3 regions of the Pseudanabaena sp. BC1403 genome follow, and region 1 is predicted to be linked to each of the others. Evidence: predicted binding sites of a transcription regulator. Region 1 holds the regulator's gene; each other region holds the start of a gene.

Region 1 (5,712 bases):
GCAGAAAGCCCACAACCACAAGCGATCGCTTGATATTTTCGTAAATCGAGATCAGGCAATGAGGCGATCGCTCCAGATTCTGTTTCAGGACAGCCAATGATGAGAGCATCAGGAACTTGGGCAAGAATCAAAGATTTGAGAGAATTTGGAACAGCGATCGATAACATGCCCACCCCTGTAGCCTTTGCGCCCATAGAGGCAAGAAGGGCAGCACCACCATATTTCTGAGAACCAACAACTAGCAGTAAATGCCCAACTTCATACTTATGAGTTATGGGATTACGTGTCATAGGAAGGCGATCGCGCATTACTGCTTTAGGATTAATTCGCCATAATGGATGTTGCTCACCAAGGATCTGAAGTACAAATTTTTCGGGAATATCAAACCCGATCCTTTCGAGATTACCAACATATGGCGTAGCAGCTTCTGTCAGCAAGCCTCGCTTCCATAAGCCTAAACAAAAGGTATTGGTAGCACAAATCGCCGTTCCCATTACATCACCGCGATCGGTGTGGATTCCTGATGGCAGATCAATGCTGAGAACTGGGATTTGCCAATTATTATTGATCGTGTTGATCGCGATCGCGACATCGCCAACCACATCCCGCTCTAATCCAAAGCCAAAGATACCATCGATTAGCAAATCGCAATCTTGCAATGCTTCCAAACTCACAAAAGGAATACCTAAACTTTTGGCATAGCACCCATGAACTCGTGTTAAAGGTTTAGATTTTGTGAACGGGGTATAAATTTTGACCTGTCGCCCTTGATGATGTAGTTCTCTCGCGATCACCAAGGCATCACCGCCATTATGACCAGAGCCAACTAGTACACCAATCCGCCCATAGGATTGAGCAGGATAGAGTTCGGTTAACCTTTGGCTAATCCGCAAGGCGACCTTTTCCATTAGGGCAGCTACGGGCATACCTGCCTGAAAAATCAAATTCTCGATCGCTTGCACTTGTGCAGCCGTAGCGATCGCCTGTGCGGAGAGAAGACTATTCATTAAGGAACGAATCTCTGGAGACTAGTCGGTAAGTTTTGACGCACCCAGTTCTTAACTTCAGGAAACTGCATTGCTGCTAAGCCACTACCCAAAATCAGAGCCACTAAAATCAAAATGATAATAAAAGTACTATTGGTTTGCTTTGGCACTGCAAACTCTGTCTTAGCCGAATCGATATCGATAGATTTAGCATTATCTTCCATCTCAAACTCGGTCTCTTCTGAATCTTTAGAGTTTGGTGAAGTCAAAGCCAGTGCGCCTGCGGCATCTCCAGACTCAGGCTGGATGTCTTCAGTATCTATATCTTCTTCAGAACTATGAGTTGATGCGGGGATACTATTTTCGGTTGCCAAATCCTCATCAGCATCGGCGGGTGCAAATCGACAGCGCATCAGTGCAACCGTAATATTGTCATGTCCATTAAGTTCATTTGCCTTATCAATCAGATCTTGGCAACTACGGTCAAGAGGCTTATTTTCACTTACAACAGGGAGGAGATAGCCATCATAAATTTGCTCGACCCGATCAAAGTCACTCAACCCATCAGAGCAAAGCAGCAAGAGGCAATCTTCATCAATGAAAAATCTCTGCACTCGCGGCACTAGCATATCGGAACCTCTTGTTCCTAAAGCCTGAATCAAAGCGCCGCCATCGATGCGTTGGGAAGAATAGGCATAAAAGTTATAGCCAAGAGTGGTTTCGCGAGTAGCCACATCATCATCGAGGGTGACTTGACGTAAATTGTCTTTAGTGACGCAGTACAGACGGCTATCGCCGACATGCACGACATAGACCTCATTGCTGTTATTGCCGTTAGGACGAGGCATGACTGCCATCACCAGCGTTGTCCCCATGCGTTGCTGAGCATGACGCTGCTGCTGGTCATTAATTGCCACAATTTGATTGTTAACAACGCGAGCCACCATTTCCAATTGGGCAATAAAACCCTGAGCAGAAAAATCGGGATCGTTTTCAGCTTGTTGTAATAAAGTTTTCAGTTGTTGTTCGAGGGTCTTAATTGCGAGAGAACTTGCCACTTCACCGCCCTCATGTCCTCCCAGACCATCACAAACGATCGCTAAGCGATCGCGTAGACTATCAACCTGTTCAGAGCGCTTTTGGCGTTTCACATCAGGATAGCAAGCATCTTCATTATGTTCACGCTGCTGTCCGACATCACTAGCACTGGCTATTCGCACTGTGAGGGGTTGATTTTCCATCACCTTGAGTGACATTTGATCGAGATAGGCGATCGCACTATTGATGTCATATTCGCCACGCCCCAGACTATAGAAAAATTCAGCGATCGGTTCCGCGATCTCAGGCTTAGCCAGATCCAGCCATTGCACCCATATATCACCTAATTGCGAGATATGCACGGCGGCAACATCTGCTTGCAATTCCAACAAGCGCACCCACATGCCATCGACCCGCACTAATTTGGGATCGATCAAGGTACGCGCCATATTTTGCTCAGCCAGAGGTTCCCAGAGGTTTAGGACTTGCCAGAGCAAATTAATTTGCCGCAAAGCTGATGCTTCCGCCCATACCTCAGCCAAGGTCGGGCAAAGATTGCCTTTGCGATCGATCGGCACATTTTCTAATAAAAATATTTCAGAAATACTTAGTTCTTCGCCCATTAGCAATAAGCCATATGGTCGGGGTAAATGCAAGCTCAGTCTAGACAGCTTCAAATAAGACACCACATAGGTCTGAAATTCAAGTGGCAACTCTGGCAGTGAGTATGTATCCGTATCAACAACAATTTGTGAGGAGAGGACACGATAGCGATCGCCAATCAGCGCATTGGGCGGAAATGCATCGGTATCAAGACCAACTGCCCAAAGATATTGCTGCTCAACTGCCGTAGCCTGATCTTGTTTTTCCATGAAGATTATTGATCGCTTACCAAAATTGTGTGGTGGACTTAGGGAAGAATATAGCGAAAAGCTCAGGTGTCTTAGAATTTATTTACAGTAACAAATTTAAGGTCAGGATAAGCGGCTCTAAGCGATATCTACCAATAAATTAGAAGTTTGACCTGTTTGTTCAATAAACATTTGGCTATTGTAGCGAAACAGCGAGACTATTTTTATGGATTTACATCTTGTTTTGGGGCGTTCAAATCTACAAATGTTAGATGACTGTACAACTTGTTACCAGATTTCTTTAGAATCTGGTTATTCTAGTACTTAGACTTTAATCAAAAGTTTAATTTAACAGTAAAAATTTAATACTTACTTTTTTTATTCCATTTATTTTTTTGATTTATTTTTTCGATTTTTATCAAAACCTTTTTTATAAATTTTTCAACATTATTTCACTGCCTTAACCCATGAAGCAACACCTCACCAATCGCGAACAAAAAGTTCTTTGGGCAACTATCGATCACTATATTTTAACAGCAGAACCAGTTGGCTCTAAGGCTTTGGTGTCAGGTTATGACTTTGATATTAGCCCTGCCACGATTCGCAATGTGATGAATATGCTCGATCGCAGTGGTTTGCTATTTCAGCCGCACACATCAGCGGGGCGAGTCCCCTCGGACTCTGGCTATCGAGTCTATGTCGATGAATTGATCGATCCTGCCAGCGAGCTAACCTATAGTACGCATCAGTTTCTTGCTAGTAAGAGCGATCGCCTCGGCAAGTCCAGTCTAGATGGGGTGATGCGTGATGTTGCTCAGATTCTAGCAACCCTGAGCGGTTGCATCGCTGTAATTACATCTCCAAATATGCAAACGATGCGGATACGGCATTTGCAATTAGTAATGGTGGATGATTGCAAAGTCATGGCGATCGCAGTTAGCGATACTTATCACACTGCCTCAGTAACGATGGATTTACCCACCGAAACTAAGCCCGAAGTTTTGGAAGGCGAATTAAATATTCTTAATAATTTCTTGAATGAACATTTGCGTGATAAGAACTGGTCGGAGCTAAATAGCGCTTTGCAGTGGGACGATCTTGATCGCCAGTTTCAGAATTATGCGGTGTTGTTACAGCAGTCCTTGCAACAGCTTATGAAACTATGCGATCGCACCGCTCTGGGACAAATGTTTATTAGTGGCTTAACGGAGTTATTACGCCAACCTGAGTTTTCTAATCTGCGTCAGGTGCAAAATATTGTGCAGTTACTAGAAGCAGATCGCGCTTCGTTAATGGCGCTAATTATCGATCAGCCCACTCCTTCCGCAAATTCCGTAAGCATCAGAATTGGTTCCGAAATTTCAATTGAGCCAATTCAAAACTGTACATTTATTTCTAGTACTTATCTCTGTGATGATAAGCCCGTAGGGACAGTGGGCGTATTAGGTCCAACCAGATTGGGTTACACAAGGGCGATCGCTTCTGTACAAGCCGCCGCGTTACATCTAACTGATGCGATTAGTAAATGGTAGATCAACAGGCAAAGCACCTGCTAAGCAGGTGCTTTGCCTGTTTGGATAAAAAAATGGCGTAGCCATTTTTTATCCAAACAGGGTTTGGTTTTAATTTACAAAAATGTGACGACACTTTTGTGAATTGGTATTACTTAAGAAACCATTTAAGAATTGTCTAGATCCCCCCCAGCCACCCTTAAAAAGGGGGGAGAATTAAATTCTTCCCCCTTTTTAAGGGGGATTGAGGGGGATCTCTTAGAGCTTTTGACCGCAGAAAGTATTTCTTAAATGGTTTCTAATTGCTGATTTCAGAGATCGCCTTACGCGCAATGCTTGTCACATATAGCGTTACAGCAACTGTGGCAATAAAACCAACAATCCGAATTACCCACTGAATTGTGGAATCTGTAGGCTGATTTTCGCTGCCAATACGGGCAATATCTCCAGCCAGAGAACCGATATAGACATACATCACCGTTCCAGGGAACATGCCCACTGAGGCTAGAGCATAGTCTTTGAGCGTAACTCCCGTGACACCAAATGCATAGTTAAGTAAATTAAATGGAAATACTGGGGATAGTCGCGTTAAGAGAACGATTTTGAATCCCTCATGGGCAACAGCTCGATCGATCGCAGCAAATTTTTCGTTGCCTTCAATCTTCTTGCCAATCCAGTCACGGGCTAAATATCGCCCAACCAGAAAAGCTGCGATCGCACCCAAAGTCGCACCAACAAAAACATAGAGAGAGCCTAAGACAACGCCAAATAGCACGCCTGCACCTAAAGTCAAAAGCGAACCTGGAATGAAGGCGACCGTAGAAACAATATAAATGAGCACAAAGACAAGCCCACCAATATAGCCTAGGCTTTCTACCCATTTCAAGGCTGAGCGAATTAGCTCTTGGGGATTGAAGTTTTGGATAGCGGGATCTTGTGCAAAGGCAGGACTAACCATAAATCCATTGCTCAATAAAAATGCGATCGCTACAAAAAGAAAGAGCAGCAAATACGAAGATGCATAAAAGTGTTGCTCCCTTTTGTCTCTGGGAGAGAAACTAGGAGTGAGGGCTTTCTTATTAATTAGCAACATCCACCACCGTTGTAGTGCCAAGTGGAATCTGTGATCATCACCTCTTGAGGAAACTTCTCCGCAAGTTTTGAAGCGGTTTTATCGCATACAGAAAGCGGGTTACCACGCTGCAAAACATGCCCAGCACGATCATCTAAAGATGAGTCAGAGCCGCTATAAACTGCGGTTTTACCTGTAAACACGCAGGCTCCATCACTAGGAATGGGAACCTTAAATGATACGGAATCTAAGCT
Region 2 (5,712 bases), on a different contig from region 1:
CATCGGCAGAGAATGTGTCTACATATGCGGGTGAGTGAGCAAGCAATAAATGATTGGGATTGGAATTAATATTTTGAAGTGATTTGATTAAATTAGGCTGGCTAACTAAGTCATCAATACCTGTTATTAATAGATTGCGATCGCCTTGTTTATATAAAGCACTTTCATTAACTAATAAGCGGCAATTGTAAGTAGCATATATTTTTGAGAGAAGCTCTAAATTGACTCTTGCCTTATATTCCCAATTCCCCAAAATCGCATATTTAGCTGTTTGGCGATCGAGAAGTGATAAGAAGCGATCGTATCCATCTAACTGTTCTGCCTTATCGATAGAATCTCCAGTAAACACTACGATATCTGGTTGGAGCTTATTAACTTGTTCGGCAATTCTTTGAGCGCGATCGTTAAATTTTTTTAGATGAAGATCACTAATTTGGACAATTTTTAAACTGTTTTGATTAGAAGAAATTTCTGGATTGAGTCGATGATGTGTCACCACAAAAAGATTGGGCTCAATCCAGAAAGCATAAATAGGCAGTAATACTAAGGCTGTAATAATGAGAAGCAGAATGTATCGTTTTTTCTTTATTTTTCGCATTGGAACTTCTGGTGGCTATAAAAACTTTGTTTTGGGGCAATGGAATTGTTACACCGATTGTCTGTACTTTTAACTTTAGCGAAAAAAATTGGTAAGCGCTCAATTAAAATTTTATGATTGCTATTTGAGATTAGGATGATCTTAAGCGTTGCACTCAAAATGGTATGTTAATAAACCTGACGCTTCTAATTTTAAAATGCAACTACCCTTTCAGAATTCTTATTCAAACATAAAATATTATGTTTGAGCATAATCATCAAGTTTATACGGCTCGTGAGATTGTTCAACACTACAGACAGTTACGCCAATTACAACCCGCCGAGCAAACTATTTTAGATCTTCTATGCAATGAATGGTCGCATATGAAAATGCTGGATGTTGGAATAGGAGGAGGCCGTACCACGCAATATTTCTCTAGAGTAGTTAAGGAATATGTTGGTATTGATTATTCTGAAAATATGGTGACAGCTTGCCAAAATCGTTTTCCAGCATCTTCACAATTAAGAGTTGAATTGGGTGATGCCAGAAATCTGAGTCAATTTCAAGATAACTCTTTCGACTTTATTTTATTTAGCTTTAATGGTATTGATGTTGTATCCCATTTAGATCGGTTACGGGTATTGCAAGAAGTCAGCCGCGTTGGTAAATCTGGAGGGTATTTCTTCTTTTCAAGTCATAGTCTACAAGGGCTAGAGCGAGAATTTAAATGGCAGAATCAAATTAGCCTAAATCTGCTAAAAACCTATGTCAATATGATCATGTTTGCTCTTCTACGCTTCTTCAACCGTTCAATTTCCCTAAAGCAAATAAAACATTCTGAATATGAAATCATTCAAGATGAATCTCATAACTTCCGCTTAAAGCAGTATTACATTCGACCTCAAGAGCAGCTCAATCAATTAAAAGCAAATTTTGAGAATATCAGAATGTACTCTTGGAAAAGTGGTCTTGAAATAACAACTCAACAGGAGTTAAGCGATAACTCTGACATGTGGCTTTATTATCTTTGTAAGATTAAATAAATGGCAATTGATGCAAGAAACTCATTTAAAACTCTACAAATCCTAATACTAGTTAAATCCTCTTCATTCTGCAATTAAAAAAGTCAAAGATATAACATTTATAATAGGTATATATCAAAGCGATCGCAATATGCCAGAGTTTCCACAAACCAAAAAACAACTTAGACAAGCATTGCTCGCCCAACGCCGCCAAATCCCTAATGAAATTTGGCAACAAAAAAGCCAAGCATTATGCGATCGCATTGCAAATTGGCAAATTTTCCAACAAGCACAAAATATTTTGGCTTTTACGAGTTTTCGCCAAGAGCCAGACTTAAATTCGCTTTGGCAAAGATTTCCTGACAAAAATTGGGGGTTTTCGTGCTGTGTGGAAAAAGAGCTGATTTGGCATCAAGTCGCGATCGCAGATTTTGAGAGCAACATGCGATCAGGAGCATTTGGTATTCTGGAGCCGCGCCAAGACTTGCCACTTATGGACTTAGATAATATTGATCTAATTTTGATACCTGCGGTAGCTTGCGATCTCGGAGGGTATCGATTGGGCTATGGCGGTGGCTTTTACGATCGCTGGCTGCCTAACTCGACAGGATTTAAAGCAGGAATAATTTTTGATGACTTTTATATAGATGCGATTCCCAATGATATTTGGGACGTGCCATTAGATGCAGTCATTACTGAAAAACAAGTGTGACGCAAAGCGTCACACTTGTTTTTTAAGTCCTGTAGCGCTTCGCACAGCCAGCAATGTACGGTAAGCCGATCTAGTCCCATACTCATTTCGCAGTATATTAGCACTCAGTGAGACAGAGTGCTAAAGCACGCAAGTTGTGACCAAAGTGAGATCAAAATCAACCTTAAGTCATCACTTGCAAAGTCCACTCTGATTAGATTTTAAGGAGGTATGGCATAGTGGCATCGTTAACCCTAAATACTGGTACATTGCAACCCCTAGGCGATCGCCTATTGGTCAAAGTAGCAACTAAAGAAGAAAAGACCGTAGGCGGTATTTTCTTGCCAGATACAGCACAAGAAAAACCTCAAGTAGGTGAAGTAACTGCCGTAGGACCTGGTTCTCGTAATGACAAAGGTACTCGCGTTGCACTAGAAGTCAAAGCTGGCGATAAAGTTTTGTACTCCAAGTATGCAGGCACTGAAGTCAAAATTGATAGCGTAGAGTATTTGCTCCTTGCAGAAAGAGATATTCTCGCGATCGTTGAATAGGGCTGAAAGCCTAATTACGAATTACGAATTACGAATTACCAATTACCTAATAAAAAAACATGGCAAAAATTGTAGTATTTGATGAAGAGTCTCGCCGCGCACTTGAGCGCGGTGTGAACGCACTAGCTGACGCTGTTCGTGTCACCCTTGGACCTAAAGGTCGTAACGTAGTTCTCGAAAAGAAATATGGCGCTCCTCAAATCATCAATGATGGTGTGAGCATCGCTAAAGAAATTGAATTAGAAGATCCTCTAGAAAATGCAGGCGCTCAACTAATTCGTGAAGTTGCTTCAAGAACCAATGATGTAGCAGGCGACGGAACCACTAGCGCTACTGTTTTGGCTCAAGAAATGATTCGCGAAGGCTTGAAGAACGTTGCCGCAGGTGCAAACCCAGTGGGCGTGCGTCGTGGTATCGAAAAGGCAGTAGCTCACCTCGTTGATGTGATTGCTCAAAAAGCTAAAGCTGTTGACTCCAATGCCGAAATCGCTCAAATTGCTACCATTTCTGCTGGCAACGATTCTGAAGTTGGCGAAATGATTGCTCATGCCATGGATAAAGTTGGCAAAGATGGCGTAATCACAGTTGAAGAATCGAAGTCCCTCACAACTGAATTGGAAGTTGTCGAAGGTATGCAACTCGATCGCGGTTATATCTCTCCTTACTTCGTAACTGACAACGAGCGTCAGCTAGTAGAATTTGAGAATGCCAGAATCTTGATTACTGACAAGAAAATCAATGTAATTCAAGATCTTGTTCCTATTCTTGAGAAAGCAGCTCGTTCTGGCTCTCCTTTGGTTATCATCTCTGAAGATGTTGAAGGAGAAGCTTTGGCGACTCTAGTTGTGAACAAGCTCAGAGGTTCTCTGAATATCGCAGCAATCAAAGCTCCTGGTTTTGGCGATCGCCGTAAAGCGATGTTGCAAGATATCGCAGTTCTTACTGACGGTCAAGTTATCTCTGAAGATACTGGTTTGGAACTTAGCGCAGCTACCCTCGAAATGCTGGGTACTGCTCGCAAGATCACCATTTCTAAGGACAAAACCACCATCGTCTCTGACATTGCTAATAAGTCCAATATTGACAAGCGTGTTGCTCAAATCCGTAAGGAATTGGATCTCAGTGACTCTGACTACGACAAAGAAAAGTTGCAAGAGCGCATTGCTAAGCTTTCTGGTGGCGTAGCTGTAATCAAGGTCGGTGCTGCTACTGAAACTGAACTTAAGGATCGCAAACTTCGCATCGAAGATGCCCTCAACTCCACTCGTGCTGCGGTTGAAGAAGGTATCGTTCCTGGTGGTGGTGCAACTCTTGCTCACCTTGCAGTTGAACTTTTAGACTTCAAAGCAACCTTGAAGAACGAAGAAGCGATCGGTGCTGAAATCGTATCTCGCTCTCTGTCGGCTCCTCTTCGTCAAATCAGCGATAACGCTGGTCTAGAAGGTACTGTCGTCGTTGAGAAGGTCAAGGGCATGAGCTTCAATCATGGCTTTGATGCACTTAAAGGCGAATACGTTGACTTGATTGCGACTGGAATCATCGATCCTGCTAAGGTTGTCCGCTCGGCATTGCAAAATGCGGCTTCTGTTGCTGGTATGGTCTTGACCACCGAAGCTCTAGTCGTCGAGAAGCCTGAGAAGAATGCTGGCGCTGGCGCTGGTGCTGCTGGTATGGGCGGCATGGGCGGCATGGGCGGTATGGGTGGCATGGGCGGTATGGGCGGCATGATGTAATCATCATCCAAATTTACTCATTCAAAAAGGCAGGGTTACGCTTCGCGTAGCCCTGCCTTTTTGAGTTAAAATCAAGTGAAGTTATTGCTAAAAATTTGCTATGACTATTGCAAGCTACCGCCTAAATTTTGCGGAGTACCTTAAGTATATTGATGGTACTGACCAGCGCTATGAGTTGGTAAATGGAGAATTAATTCCGATGAGTTTGGGAACTGGGCAACATGGTGCGGTAATCAAGTTTTTGGAAAGAAATCTTGAAGTCGATATTGCTGAGCAAAATCAAGATTGGGTAGTTTTACCTGCATTAGTTGGTGTGCGGAGTCCCAAGGGTGGTAGATGGGATACCTGTCGGATTCCAGACTTAGTAGTTATGCCGAGAGAGCAATGGCGATCGCTGCAAACTTGCGAAGCAGTTATCGAAATCAATCAACCAGCACCATTGCTAGTCATAGAAGTTGTAAGCGAATCAACTAAAGGTACTGACTATCGTGCTAAGCGTGCCGAATATAGCGTATTAGGGATTTTGGAATATTGGGTTGTCGATCCATTAGTGAACAAAATTACTGTTTTTAGTCTTGATGATGGCTGGTATGAGCCTTGTGAGTTTACTGATGATGCAATCATGCGATCGCAAACTTTCCCAAATTTGAAGTTGACTGCCAATCAAGTTTTTGGCAACCTGCTAAAATAATTCGCAGCTTTCTAATAATTTTAGCAATAACCCAGTTTATGACTCCAGAGCCAATCTTACTTCCTGACAATTTAGAAGATGCTACTGAACAAGCGATCGCAGCTACACATCAAGCGATCGCTGATGGAGCTAACCGTGTAATCGCCGATCTAAGGTTTCCAGAACTCAAAGTGATGCCGATCGCCTATGAGTTTGCAGCTAGTTTTAATCAACGCTATGGTAAAGCTTGGCAAGCCATTTTTTCAGATGCAGGGGCTGCTGCTCTGGCAAAGCGCGAATGGGCGGATCTTGATGTATCCGTGCGCGGTGTCAATGAAGGACGCAGAGCTATTCGTGAAGAAGATCAAGCATTTCTCATCATCGAGCCAACTTCAGTTGAAGTTGAACTGGTGGAAAAGTTAGCGCAACTAGCAGGCGATCGCCCCTTTGTGATGCTCAATCCTCGCC
Region 3 (5,712 bases), on a different contig from region 1:
GCCTGAAAATTTTGTGGAAACAATCAACTTAGGTTTAGCGTGGCATACGCCTTGGCTAAAAGATCGGATGTATGAGTGGTTTAACTTTTTCCTCCGCGACGACGACGATCTTGCCATTCCAGATAAGTAAGATAGCCGACACCACTAGTTGCGATCGCCATTAGTACAATGGCAGACCAGAAAAAGGTATTGAGAAGAACGGTTTCCGACATAAAACTTGATTGATTTTTGGCTTTTACTAATTAATTGATCTTAATTTATTTTGTGGGCAAGAGAAAAAAGGAAAAAGCAGAGATTTAGATCTCCGACTTTTTCTACGCAAGCAAAGTCAATCTGTAAATGCACAAAAAAAGTCGGAGATCTAAATCTCTGCTTTTGATAAAAAATTTAGGAGTTCCCCCCTTTGCTCCTGAAGAATATCTTGGGAGAGTCGCTTATAATTACGATAGATTAATTCAAAGGTGCAGTCATGGTTGTTGCTCCCATTATCGATCGCTTTAAGCCGATATCTCCAGATATTGCTGATCAAGATTACCAAGTCTTTGCAACCTTAGACGAATATCGAGCGATATCTGAAACCTCCGAAGAGCGTCTCGAATACCGCAACGGAGAAATTTTTATTATGTCTGGTGGCTCACATCCCCATAGCCGTATTGCTGTAAATATCACAGTTTTTTTAGGTCTTACCCTTCGTGATACTAATTTTGAGATTTGTAACGGCGATATGCGAATCTGGATTCCAGAGTTTCAGTGTGGGACTTATGCAGATGTGCTGGTAATTAATGGTGAGCCAGAGTTTAATGGTACGCGCTCTGACGAAATTCTTAATCCTTTGCTGATTGTGGAAGTCTTATCCCCATCAACACAAAGCTACGATCGAGGCGAGAAATTTCGCAAATATCGCTCGATTCCAAGTCTCGCTGAATATATACTCATCAGTCAATCAGAGCCATATATCGAGCATTATTTTAGGTCTGAGAATAGTGATATCTGGCAATTTCAAATATGCGATCGCATAGAACAAACCATGAAATTACATAGCCTTAATGTCGAAATTCCCCTTTCAGAAATTTATCGACGTATCTCATTTAGCGAACCACAATAAAATTTTTAAAAGTGTTGCAAAGCAACACTTTTAAAAATTTTATTGGTTCGGGTTTGAGCAAATTATATCTATGGCAATTTGGGATACTGGCGAAAATTAGGTTTACGTTTTTCTAGAAATGCTTGCTTGCCCTCTTGCGCTTCCTGCGTCATATAGAACAATAGCGTTGCATTCCCCGCCAACTCTTGAATACCCGCTTGTCCATCACAATCCGCATTAAAAGCAGATTTGAGACAACGAATCGCTAAGGGACTTTTATCTAAAATTTCCTGCGCCCATTGGATACCTTCAGTTTCTAACTGCTCAACTGGTACAACCTTGTTAACTAAGCCCATATCAAGAGCTTCTTGAGCATCATATTGACGACATAGATACCAAATTTCCCTTGCCTTTTTCTGACCAACTAATCGCGCCAAATAGGAAGCCCCAAAACCACCATCAAAACTACCCACCATTGGTCCAGTCTGCCCAAAGATTGCATTATCAGCAGCAATAGTTAGGTCGCAAACAACATGCAGCACATGACCACCGCCGATCGCATATCCAGCAACTAATGCAATTACAGGCTGAGGCATAGTACGAATTAAACGTTGCAAATCAAGGACATTTAAACGCGGTACACCAGACTCGGAGATGTAACCACCATCACCACGAACTTTCTGATCGCCTCCTGAACAAAAGGCATATTTACCATCTGATGCAGGCCCAGCTCCAGTTAGCAAAACTACACCTATTTCGACATCTTCTCGTGCATCAGCAAAGGCAGCGATCATTTCTGTAATCGTTTTAGGGCGAAAAGCATTACGAACTTGGGGACGATTAATTGTGATTTTTGCCATTCCATCTGCTTTGTGATAAAGAATGTCTTCATATTCGGCGGCGCTTTGCCAATCGGTCATAGTTTTGGGATAGAAAAGTACAGATACTCATTTTATCATCGGCTAAAGCTGCCTCATCTTTTTTATCCCTTGTCATAAATTTTCATTGCTAAAAATTGAGTTTGATGCAAGCCTGCTGTTGAAGGAATTGCCGCAAACCCAATTTTGGAATTTTCAACACCTGCGGCGCTGAAAATTCCAAAATTGCGGTCATAATGAAAACTTCTCTCTTTGCGATCGCTATTTTTAGTTTCTTTCCCACTCATGTTTAAGACATCTAGGCAAGAGGAATCGCTGTCTCAAACATGAGTGGTGGGAACAAACTTGTTTGTTTCACCGTCTGAAATTGATTGTTAATTTTTGTCAGCAATCATACATTTACTTTATAAAGTACTAGGCTATATATATTATGTAAATTACGGCTAGAATTCTGCGTTCAGGAGAAAAGCAAAATGACTATTGTTTGGAATAGCTTTTTCTTAGGAGTTATTTCCGCTTTTGCCTGCTCTAGCTTGGCTTTGTGGGTAATGGTTACGCTTTCATTGGGGAAATCCCCTTTACAGTTTAAATAATTGTTGGCTATCGAAATGTCTATAAAGCTAAAGAAGAAGCATCGCGATTATTGCGATGCTTCTTCTTTTTGGGTTTAATTTTTATATTATCGAGAGTGTGACTACATTTTCGATAATTGGTATTAGTGATGCCGATTGCTATAATTGAGTTCGCAAACATTTTCAAAAATTTTAAGTAAGGGCAAATAATGGCGACTCCTCATAGGACAAAACAGGTAAATCTTCGTTTTCCTCTGCCTTTATTGAGCCAAATCAAAACACAAGCTGATGCCAAACAACAGGCGATCGCTGATTGGATTTTAACAGTGGTCAGTCGCGAGTTTGAGCCTGAGACAATTCCAGAGAAATCACTAGAGACAGCTCCGTTCACTTTACATCCTGAAATTTTGACATATGTCGAGAATTGCCTAGCTCCGTTACATGCCCAAATTAGTGAGTTGAGAATGCAACTGGGGGAGTCCAAAGCCTGATAGATAATGGGAAATCTAGTCAGGCAAATGTATCTATCCCCAATCAAGCTAACCATAACCAAGATACAAATATTCATAGCGGCTTTAATTCAACGCCAACCATGAAGCCATTGTTTAATTCGTTAGCAGGATTTGCGTTAGAAGTTGGCGATCGCTTAATAATTAATGGTGAGGAAGTCATCTTTAAAGGATGGGTTGATCAGTCTCAGACGGCGATCGATGTGAAGGCGATCGCGAATGATCAGCCATCGGTTAGACAAATTCGCGCTAAGGAGATTAAAAGCCTATCGCGATCGCAGGATGCCGTCGCAGATTCTGCCACTTCGCAGGATGTTGCTAGCAAATCTCGCGACAATGAAGATAGTCCAAAGCCATCACCTTCTGAATTTGAGGATCGGAGTGAGGCTCGAAGTAATAATCCTGTTGATGATAGCCAAAAATCTTCAGATCATGGCGATCATACGGAAACGGTGTCTGAACCTGAAGAAATCATTGAAACGCCCAAAGAGCCTGAATACAATGCTTGGGAAGTATGGACATATCTAGAGCGACAACGTCTAAAAACGCTCAAATTGATCAACACATTTCAAGCAGAATGGGAAGCTAATCGATTTGTGCGTGAAGCTGAACGCAGTACTCCTGCAAACCTGCGAGTTCATTACGAGATTCGCCCAGTTTGGTTAGACGAAGCTGAAGTTATGGAATCCTATCAAAATGAGCAAAGTTCTCATAAACCTAAGGATAGTCAAGCTAAGAGTGAGCAAGAAGATTATGCCGATGCGATCGATGTAGAGGTCATAATTTAGAAAGATTAGATGACAGCAATTCTAATTACAACAATATCTGATCAAAATCTGATCAAAAAACACAATAAATTTTTTAAAAGTTTTGCTTAGCAGTGCTTTTAAAAAATTTATTGGTTCGGTCTTAAGCACAAAGCGCTGTATAAAAAGGTTTTTGGGGTTTTTAGTATCTGCGGCGCTGAAAACCTCAAAATCGGTTTTGAGTCAAGTCCACCATTCGTGGACTTGCCTCAAAGCCGATTTTTATAATGAGAATTGCTGATTAGGTGATGTGCTCTGCGCATGACCGATCTTTATACGGTAAAATTTCTAAAGCAATATTATTTAATTATTTATAAAGAGAAAATCATGGGAGAAATGGTTAACGCAATGGTCTTATCGATGGTACTAATTCCTGTCGGTATTGCCTTCGGGTTCTTCTTGCTAAAGCTGCAAGGCGAAGAAAAAGAAGAAGCCTAATCTTTACAGAAACTATACTCTGCGCCAAGTTTAGTACAGAAATATTTTTATACTGCAAAGCAGGTGACCCGTAATGTCACCTGCTTTGTTCTTTTCAGTTCGGTAAACCACACTATAGCCATTGCAACCATTTCGGTTAAATTAGCACTCAGTCACCTAGAGTGCTAAACCACTCTAGACAAAGCCAAAAAATGCTAGTCAACCGAGTGAATACAAATGGCAACAACGACATTAAACGTAACTACCGTAAAGCCTTTAGCCGATCGCGTATTTATCAAAGTAAGCGCTAAAGAAGAAAAAACCGCTGGTGGAATTTTCTTGCCTGAGACAGCAAAGGAAAAGCCCCAAGTTGGCGAAATCGCCGCAGTAGGACCTGGCAAACTCGATGACAAAGGCGAGCGCCAAGCCCTCGAAGTCAAAGTTGGAGACAAGGTTCTGTACTCCAAATATGCTGGCACTGATATCAAACTTGGCACAGACGAATATGTGCTGCTAGCAGAAAAAGATATTTTAGCGATCGTTGCATAATCACTGGTAATTGGTAATCGGTAATTGGTAATCGGCAACTGAGATCGAAACCCAATCACCAATCACCAATCACCAAGTCTTCTGTTAACCTACTACTCAATTAAAAAAATCATGTCTAAAAGAATAATTTATAACGAAGATGCTCGTCGCGCCCTTGAGCGTGGTATGGACATCTTGGCTGAAGCAGTCGCCGTAACCCTAGGGCCTAAGGGACGTAACGTAGTTCTTGAGAAGAAATTTGGTTCTCCTCAAATCGTTAATGATGGGGTCACCATCGCTAAAGAAATCGAACTAGAAGATAATGTTGAAAATACTGGCGTAGCTTTAATTCGTCAAGCTGCTTCTAAAACTAATGATGCTGCTGGCGACGGAACTACAACCGCAACTGTTTTGGCTCACGCAATGGTCAAAGAAGGTCTGCGTAATGTTGCAGCTGGGGCTAACTCGATCGCTCTTAAACGCGGTATCGACAAAGCAACTGCTTTCTTGGTTGGCAAGATCAAAGACCATGCTAAGCCCATTGAAGATTCTAAAGCGATCGCTCAAGTTGGAACCATCTCTGCTGGTAACGACGAAGAAGTCGGCGCAATGATTGCCCAAGCGATGGATAAAGTCGGTAAAGAAGGTGTGATTTCCCTCGAAGAAGGTAAATCCATGTTCACCGAATTGGAAATTACTGAAGGTATGCGCTTTGAAAAAGGCTATATCTCTCCTTACTTTGTTACTGATGCAGAACGCATGGAAGCTTCTTTTGAAGAGCCAGTTCTGTTGATTACCGATAAGAAGATTGCTCTAGTTCAAGAGCTCGTTCCAGTTCTAGAGCAAGTTGCTCGTTCTGGTCGTCCTTTGATCATCATCGCTGAAGATATTGAAAAAGAAGCTTTGGCAACCCTCGTT

Evidence for each region. Region 1 encodes HrcA, which represses chaperone genes, less so after heat shock. Its sites were predicted from a motif close to TTAGCACTCNNNNNNNNNGAGTGCTAA; they were not measured.
Region 2: the regulator HrcA is predicted to act here: its motif matches at 2,409-2,435, upstream of groES (co-chaperone GroES).
Region 3: the regulator HrcA is predicted to act here: its motif matches at 4,429-4,455, upstream of groES (co-chaperone GroES).

The regions. Positions count from the first base shown of each region.
Region 1 is NZ_PDDM01000009.1:24,878-30,589, reverse strand. It holds gene CQ839_RS10025 (NAD(P)H-hydrate dehydratase) at 1-1,007, opposite strand, end outside; gene CQ839_RS10020 (protein phosphatase 2C domain-containing protein) at 1,007-2,896, opposite strand; gene hrcA (heat-inducible transcriptional repressor HrcA) at 3,343-4,407, shown strand; gene CQ839_RS10010 (TVP38/TMEM64 family protein) at 4,685-5,344, opposite strand; gene arsM (arsenosugar biosynthesis arsenite methyltransferase ArsM) at 5,470-5,712, opposite strand, start outside.
Region 2 is NZ_PDDM01000007.1:130,980-136,691, reverse strand. It holds gene CQ839_RS08755 (metallophosphoesterase) at 1-598, opposite strand, end outside; gene CQ839_RS08750 (class I SAM-dependent methyltransferase) at 835-1,620, shown strand; gene CQ839_RS08745 (5-formyltetrahydrofolate cyclo-ligase) at 1,751-2,311, shown strand; gene groES (co-chaperone GroES) at 2,530-2,841, shown strand; gene groL (chaperonin GroEL) at 2,901-4,574, shown strand; gene CQ839_RS08730 (Uma2 family endonuclease) at 4,675-5,265, shown strand; gene CQ839_RS08725 (DUF1995 family protein) at 5,304-5,712, shown strand, end outside.
Region 3 is NZ_PDDM01000017.1:27,237-32,948, reverse strand. It holds gene ribBA (bifunctional 3,4-dihydroxy-2-butanone-4-phosphate synthase/GTP cyclohydrolase II) at 1-130, shown strand, start outside; gene CQ839_RS15615 (Uma2 family endonuclease) at 470-1,105, shown strand; gene menB (1,4-dihydroxy-2-naphthoyl-CoA synthase) at 1,174-2,004, opposite strand; gene CQ839_RS15605 (hypothetical protein) at 2,067-2,249, opposite strand; gene CQ839_RS15600 (hypothetical protein) at 2,744-3,025, shown strand; gene CQ839_RS15595 (hypothetical protein) at 3,127-3,831, shown strand; gene CQ839_RS25725 (PetM family cytochrome b6-f complex subunit 7) at 4,111-4,287, shown strand; gene groES (co-chaperone GroES) at 4,504-4,815, shown strand; gene groL (chaperonin GroEL) at 4,927-5,712, shown strand, end outside.